Saccharophagus degradans 2-40: one gene and its partner. The protein of the gene in region 2 interacts with the protein of the main gene of each other region in a pairwise test. Links are inferred from orthologs where the notes say so. Each region holds a gene or a part of one and is shown on either strand. Other genes may lie near its edges.

The links.
Region 1: the proteins of grxD (region 2) and SDE_RS06875 interact in binary tests that used the Escherichia coli proteins (3 or more experiments, as listed by UniProt). The link is inferred for Saccharophagus degradans 2-40 from one-to-one orthologs.

What each region holds. Positions count from the first base shown.
Region 1 is NC_007912.1:1,701,216-1,704,449, reverse strand. What follows is about bases 17-2,925. They hold SDE_RS06875 (BolA family protein), read right to left. Parts: upstream 1,673-2,925; coding sequence 1,361-1,672; downstream 17-1,360. Other genes in these bases: pyk (pyruvate kinase), read right to left, coding at 2,911-2,925; SDE_RS06865 (response regulator), read left to right, coding at 2,212-2,841; SDE_RS06870 (hypothetical protein), read left to right, coding at 1,772-2,059; SDE_RS06880 (rhodanese-related sulfurtransferase), read right to left, coding at 335-1,264; SDE_RS06885 (GNAT family N-acetyltransferase), read right to left, coding at 17-245. In the rest of the region: more of SDE_RS06885, read right to left, coding at 1-16; more of pyk, read right to left, coding at 2,926-3,234. UniProt on the Escherichia coli protein: Transcriptional regulator that plays an important role in general stress response. Has many effects on cell morphology, cell growth and cell division. Acts by regulating the transcription of many genes, including dacA (PBP-5), dacC (PBP-6), ampC and mreB.
Region 2 is NC_007912.1:3,082,439-3,085,717, forward strand. The notes cover bases 183-3,136. They hold grxD (Grx4 family monothiol glutaredoxin), read right to left. Parts: upstream 1,849-3,136; coding sequence 1,516-1,848; downstream 183-1,515. Other genes in these bases: SDE_RS12755 (hypothetical protein), read right to left, coding at 183-1,283; SDE_RS12765 (hypothetical protein), read right to left, coding at 1,997-2,242; SDE_RS12770 (aspartate aminotransferase family protein), read left to right, coding at 2,499-3,136. In the rest of the region: SDE_RS12750 (FMN-binding protein), read right to left, coding at 1-20; more of SDE_RS12755, read right to left, coding at 87-182; more of SDE_RS12770, read left to right, coding at 3,137-3,279. UniProt on the Escherichia coli protein: Monothiol glutaredoxin involved in the biogenesis of iron-sulfur clusters.

The DNA of each region.
Region 1 (3,234 bases), 1.4 Mb from region 2 along the record:
AACGTAGAAAACCCTTCGAAGGCATTTAAAATACCTACCGGTTTGTTATCAACGTAACACAGTAAACTTACTGCATCACTGCGCTCTCGCAGAGCGGGAATTAAGTTGTTACGCGTAGCTGGCGATAGTGGCGCCGCGCCGCCCTCTAAAGATGAAGCATATTCATTTAGCATAGCCAATAAATCTTCCGTATGCGTATCGTTGTGGTAATCAACACATATTATTTTCTTATTCTCAGTTTTCATGGCCTTATCCCTTTAAATAAAAAGCCCCAGTTCGCATAACGAGCTGGGGCTTAATTGTTTAATTTATAAATTAAGTTAATGGTTCAACTCTATTTTTGCCTACTTGGCGCTGGCGCACCAATATGTGCCTGCTTGCGCGCCTTAGCTAGCTGCACCTGTTTTTGGCGCTCCATAAACCGCGCTCGCTGATCGGGCGTTTGCGTATCGTGACAATGCGGACAAGCGACCCCTTCTATATATTTTTCGGATTTTTTATCTTCTTCGGTAATGGGGTAGCGGCAACCATGACAAAGGTCGTAGGTACCTTTTTCTAATGCGTGATTTACAGCTACACGATTATCGAATACAAAGCACTCCCCTTTCCAGCGAGTTTGCTCTTCGGGCACTTCTTCTAAGTATTTTAAAATACCGCCCTTTAGATGATAAACCTCTTCAAACCCTCGCTGTTTCATAAACGCTGTAGATTTTTCACAGCGAATTCCGCCTGTACAAAACATCGCCACTTTTTTGTGTTTAGCTGGGTCTAGGTTTTTAGCCACATACTCGGGCAGCTCGCGAAAACTTTCAGTGTTGGGGTTGAGCGCACCTTCGAAAGTGCCAATATCGTATTCGTAATTATTTCTGGTATCCACAACGATTACTTCGGGGTCATCGATAAGGCTATTCCAGTCTTTAGGCTCAACGTAGGTGCCCACGATATTGTTGGGGTCTATACCTTCAACGCCCATTGTGACTATTTCTTTTTTGAGCTTTACCTTCATGCGATAAAAAGGCTGCTCTTCTTCGTAGGATTCTTTGTGGTCTATATCTGCCAGCCGAGCATCTTTACCGAAATAAGCTAACAGAGCATCAATTGCCTCACGCCTACCAGCCACAGTGCCGTTTATCCCCTCTTGCGCGAGCAGCAATGTACCCTTTATCTCATTCTCTATACAAAAGGCCTGCAGCGGCTCTCGCAGTGCCTCGAAATCGGGCAAGGAAACAAACTTATATAACGCGGCTATAACAATCTGGGGCATAAAAACTACTTTTCAGAGTAAATAGAATAACGGTGCGCGATTCTATCGAAATGAGAGGTTAAAATTCAACCAAAGGACATCAACTATTACACTTTTTTATTTTTTACTGCCGCCCATACACTTAGGCGAGGCCAAGTCTGCCTTATTGGCTTCCCACTCACTAGGCGTAAACAAATGTAGCGCCAGCGCATGTACTCCGCTGGCCAGCTCGTCCGCCAAGGCTGCATAAACAGCTTGATGGCGTTTCACCAACCCCAAGCCTTCAAATGCGTCGCTTACTGCAACAACTTTAAAGTGGGTTTCGGACCCTTTGGCCACATTGTGGCCGTGACTTTCATTCAGCACCTCCAGAAGAACCGGACTAAACTGTAATTGAAGCTTTTGCTGGATAGTAAGCTGTACTGACATATGTATCACCTTTTTGGAACACAAATTGCCCTATAATCACTGGACAAGACAAGAAAGATGGCTATTCTAGTCTTGTCATCTCATAAAGAAAGTAGAAAGATGCGAAAATTGATCAAAGATTCACAGCAAGCAAACAATGATGTACTGACTATGAGTAACGCACCCTCATCCAATAAATTTATATTTGTTGACCGCAGAAAAGGCGATGACAGAAGACTCGATGCAGACCCCTGTAGTAGTATGCCGCTCGACCTTTACCATCGCAAACGCCGTAAATCACGCGAAGACCGCCGTGATGGCTCTCGCACCCTGTCTGACGACTATTATGCATACATGCAGAAAGTAATGGCCTCTATTAAAGAAAACGACGCTAGCCGCAATTCATAGCCGCTAGCGGCACCCTCCTGCTACAACCTCCGCTTTCTTCTCTTTGGTTTTTAAGCTTCGCAAGACTAGTCATTTTCGATCTATCATCAAGCGCATCTACTTCTATACTGTAATTAACAACCCTGCGAGCTAATTACCGGTGGACCCCATTAATGCTTGAATCCAATGAACTTAAACTTGTTTTAGACACCCTAGGCAAGCGCAGAGCATGGCTGCAAAAGACCATTGAAGACCCCAAGTTAGCCGAGGACGTCAAGCGCCCCCACATAGAAATGTTAAAAGTGATGGATTCTGCGCTGCAGAAGCTCGCTAGGTTAACGCCTAAAGCACCCAGTGTCAGCGTAAGTTCGCAGCTTAAACGCACCCAAATTACAGCTAGTAACGCGCGAATATTGGTGGCAGAAGATAATAGCGAAGCCTGTGAGCTAGTGGTTGGTATATTAACTGACGCTGGCTTTAGGCTACTAGATACTGCAGAAGATGGCATTGCAGCCTTCGATAAGATAAAAAGCGCAGCAGAACCTTACGACGTTATTTTATGCGACTGGGATATGCCAGAGTTGTCGGGGATAGACATTCATAGCAAAGCGAAAGCCTCTAATACACTCCGCGGGGCGCACTTTGTAATGGTTACGGCAAATTCAGAGGCCTCATCCATTCGCAAAGCCATACAGCAAGGCATAAACGACTATATTGTTAAGCCTATAAATGCTGAGGTTCTAGTTAATAAAATCAATGTGGCACTAAATATTGAAACCGCACCCGCCCAAGCTCAAGGTTAACAAACAGCAGCCATAAAAAAAGCGGCTACAAAGAGCCGCTTTTTGGAAGAACAGTGTCGATGATTCTAATTAGTTAGTTGAACCAACCTGAAGAATCTTCATGGTGTTGGTTCCACCGTGCTCGCTAGTGTCACCTTTAGAAAGAATCACAAGGTCGCCATCTTCGATAATCTTTTGCTCGCGCATGATTTCTAATGCACGATCATACATTTCACCCGGTGGGATAGCGTTGTTATCAAACAAAATAGTTTGAACACCGCGGAACAATGCCGCGCGACGCAATGTACGAATATCGCGAGAGAATGCGAAAATTGGCAAACGAGCACCAAAGCGCGACATCAACATTGGAGTTGAACCAGATTCAGTCATGCTGGCAATACACTTAACACCTTT
Region 2 (3,279 bases):
TAAACAATTTTTTTAAACATTTGGCTCTCGATAGCATTAAATGGCAAAAGGGGCCCGCAGGCCCCTAATTCACGTTAGCTGTAAGCTTAGAAAGACCAGCCAACACCCAAGTTCAGGCTGTTGTTATCATCGCCATTATCTAATTCTTGGTCTTGGTAGTCTGCTTTAAATACCACAGTATCGGTTAACCAGAAATTAACACCTATATCAAACGCTGCATCGGCATCCGCGCCAGCAAGGCCAGCTTCGTTATCCCACTCAGAATGACGAACGAATACGCCTAGGTTATCAAGGATTTTATATGAAGGCTCGATGTACCAACCGCTTTGCGAATCGCGCCCGCTCGCGTCAAATACTTCCCCGTCTAAATTCCAATCTGCGTATAAACCACGAACAGAAAAGTCACCAACGCTGTAGACTGCATGCGCTTCAAGCAAACTTGCAGACGCATCACCCTCAGCTACACCTTGAGTAATATTAGTTTGTAATTGGTAGGTTGCGGCCAACTCTAAGCCAGCCACAGCGGTGTATTTAATACGTGCGGTGTAAGCGAAATCGTTGGCAACCGCGTTGGCTGACTTTTGACGACCTTTTCTGATAAGCCCTACATTGTCGTTACCGGCATCAGCCACCACTTCTAGCCCGCTGTGAATAGCTAAGTCATACCCGAGTCCAGGAGCCAACTCACCAGTAAACATCACACCAGTTTCCCACCAAGTAACAGGTATGATGTTTTTCTCAATAATGTTGCGCTCTACACCGTAGAAAGTATCTGGCTCATGAGTTTCGTTCAAAATACCTACTGGAACCAAAAACTGACCAGCAACTAAACTGTGGCCTTGTGCGTAATCCCACTCAATAAAGGCTTGCTCAAGCTCTACTTCGCCAGGGCCATCCTCTGTCACAAGACCGTGCTCTAATTCAAACTCAGAGAAAAAACGCACTGAATCGCTAAAAGTGTGGCCGATATATAGTACAAAGCGGTGTGCATCTATTTTGTCATTACCGTTTTGGAAGTTGTTGTAATGGTGCTCACCGTAACCACCGATTTGGGTTTTAGATGCCCAAGAAGCGCTTTTGTTGCTAGCACCAGAACCACTTTCAACAGCGTCAGCCGTTGCTTCAATTTTTGCGTCTGCTTCACTTACTTCTTTTTTCAGCAGGTCTATTTCCTGTTGCTGCTTTTTAACAAGCTCATGCAGCTCTTCAACTGTTGGGGAGGCATTGGCAAAAACGGGGGCGACAAGCAGGGAAATAACAGCTGTTAACGCAGACTTTCTCATGATTTACTCCATTTAAAATAAAAAGCTGACACCAGCGTATCGAGCCATATTACGCTGGCAAAGTAATTAGGCGGCGAATAGTAATGAAAATGATAAGAGTTATCAATGAGCAAATGATTGTAGCTTAGGGCGGGAAGCTATTTAGATTGTAAATAAGTGAGGGAATATTAGAACAAAGGGGCAAACAGGAGGAGCTGTGCGACAAGGAAGGCTTGCCGCACAGAAGAACAAATTACTCGCTAGCTTCTTCTTTCGGTGCTGCAGCGTCGATAATTGGCTTCAATTCACCGCTTTCATGCATTTGCACAATAATATCGCAGCCCCCTACCAGCTCCCCATTCACCCAAAGCTGTGGGAATGTAGGCCAGTTGGCGTACTTAGGCAAGTTAGCGCGAATATCGGGGTTAGATAGAATATCCACGTACGCAAAACGCTGACCACAAGCCATTACGGCTTGCGAAGCTTTAGCGGAAAAGCCGCATTGAGGCGCGTTCGGGGAGCCCTTCATGTACAAAATAATACTGTTTTCTTCAATTTGCTTCTTAATGGTTTCGATAATATCCACGACGACACTAACCTCTTTATAGAACGGTGATAATTACTACTTTAAATCTGAGTTATTTACTCGGGTATTTCGCTATTGTATAGCAGATAGCCACCCGAATGCACTACGTCAGCTAGCCTTTGCGCGCCAACAAGCCAAGGCACCAACCTCACAGGGTGCTTTTTTGCTTCGCCACCCAGTTTACGTGCGCAGATATCGCCGCATCATTTTTGAGCAAGTCCAGCGAGTTAAATTGCTTAGCCAGAGTCATTTCATCGTATAGCTTATGAATACCCGAATGGCATTTACGACAAACATGTACACCCGCATTTAAATCTTCTCGAGCATAATGCTTTTTAAAAAAGTTACGGCCGTGCACCTTTCTTGGAATAAGGTGATGAAAGGTTAAAGGCACTTTACGCAAACAAAGCGCACACTCCATAGGTGATTTTTTGCTATTAATGGGTGCACCCTCTCTAGAAATTCAATATCGGACCATAAATTATCACACAGAGTATTCTATTTATTCACTGCATGCTTTATTGTTAGGGTATGTAATGGCTTGATCGAACATGATCGCCTACAAAAATTTACAAACCCTATATTTGTTTATAGAATGATCACTTGTTCAGGCAGCCTTCGCTGCCTGTTTTGTTTTTGGGAGTATAAAAATGTCGGTGTCGGCGCTAATGAATACATACGGTGAAAGAAAAACCACGTTAACCAAGGGTGATGGACCTTATCTTTGGGATAGCGAAGGCCGCCGTTATTTAGACGCTTTATCTGGCATCGCTGTATGCGGGCTTGGCTACAACTACCCAAGCGTAACCCAAGCTATTAGCGAGCAAGCCAAAACGCTTATTCATTGCTCCAACTTATTTCTGATAGAGCCGCAGCAGGAACTTGGCAAACTATTGGTGCAAGCTTCCGGTATGGATAAAGTATTTTTTAGCAACTCTGGCGCAGAAGCTAACGAGGCAGCTATTAAACTTGCGCGAAAGTACGCACAAGATAAAGGCATTACTGCACCTCACATTATCACCTGCGACAAAAGCTTTCATGGTCGTACTATGGCCACCCTATCTGCTACGGGCAACCCCAAAGTTAAAGCGGGCTTTTTCCCAATGGTCGAAGGGTTTAGCCATGTACCTTACAACGATATCGAAGCAATCAAACAAGCGGCCACCGAAAATACCATCGCCATAATGGTAGAACCTATTCAAGGTGAAGGCGGTGTTAACGTGCCGGCCGACGATTATTTAACGAACTTACGCGCCTTGTGTGATGAAAACGGCTGGCTTTTAATACTCGATGAAATTCAAACGGGTAACGGCCGCACCGGCGCTTACTTCGCTTACCAGCACACAAATATCCACCCGGATGTAGTTACCACGGCCAAAGGCTTGGGTAACGGTGTACCTATTGGCGCTTGTTTGGCCAAAGGCAAAGCAG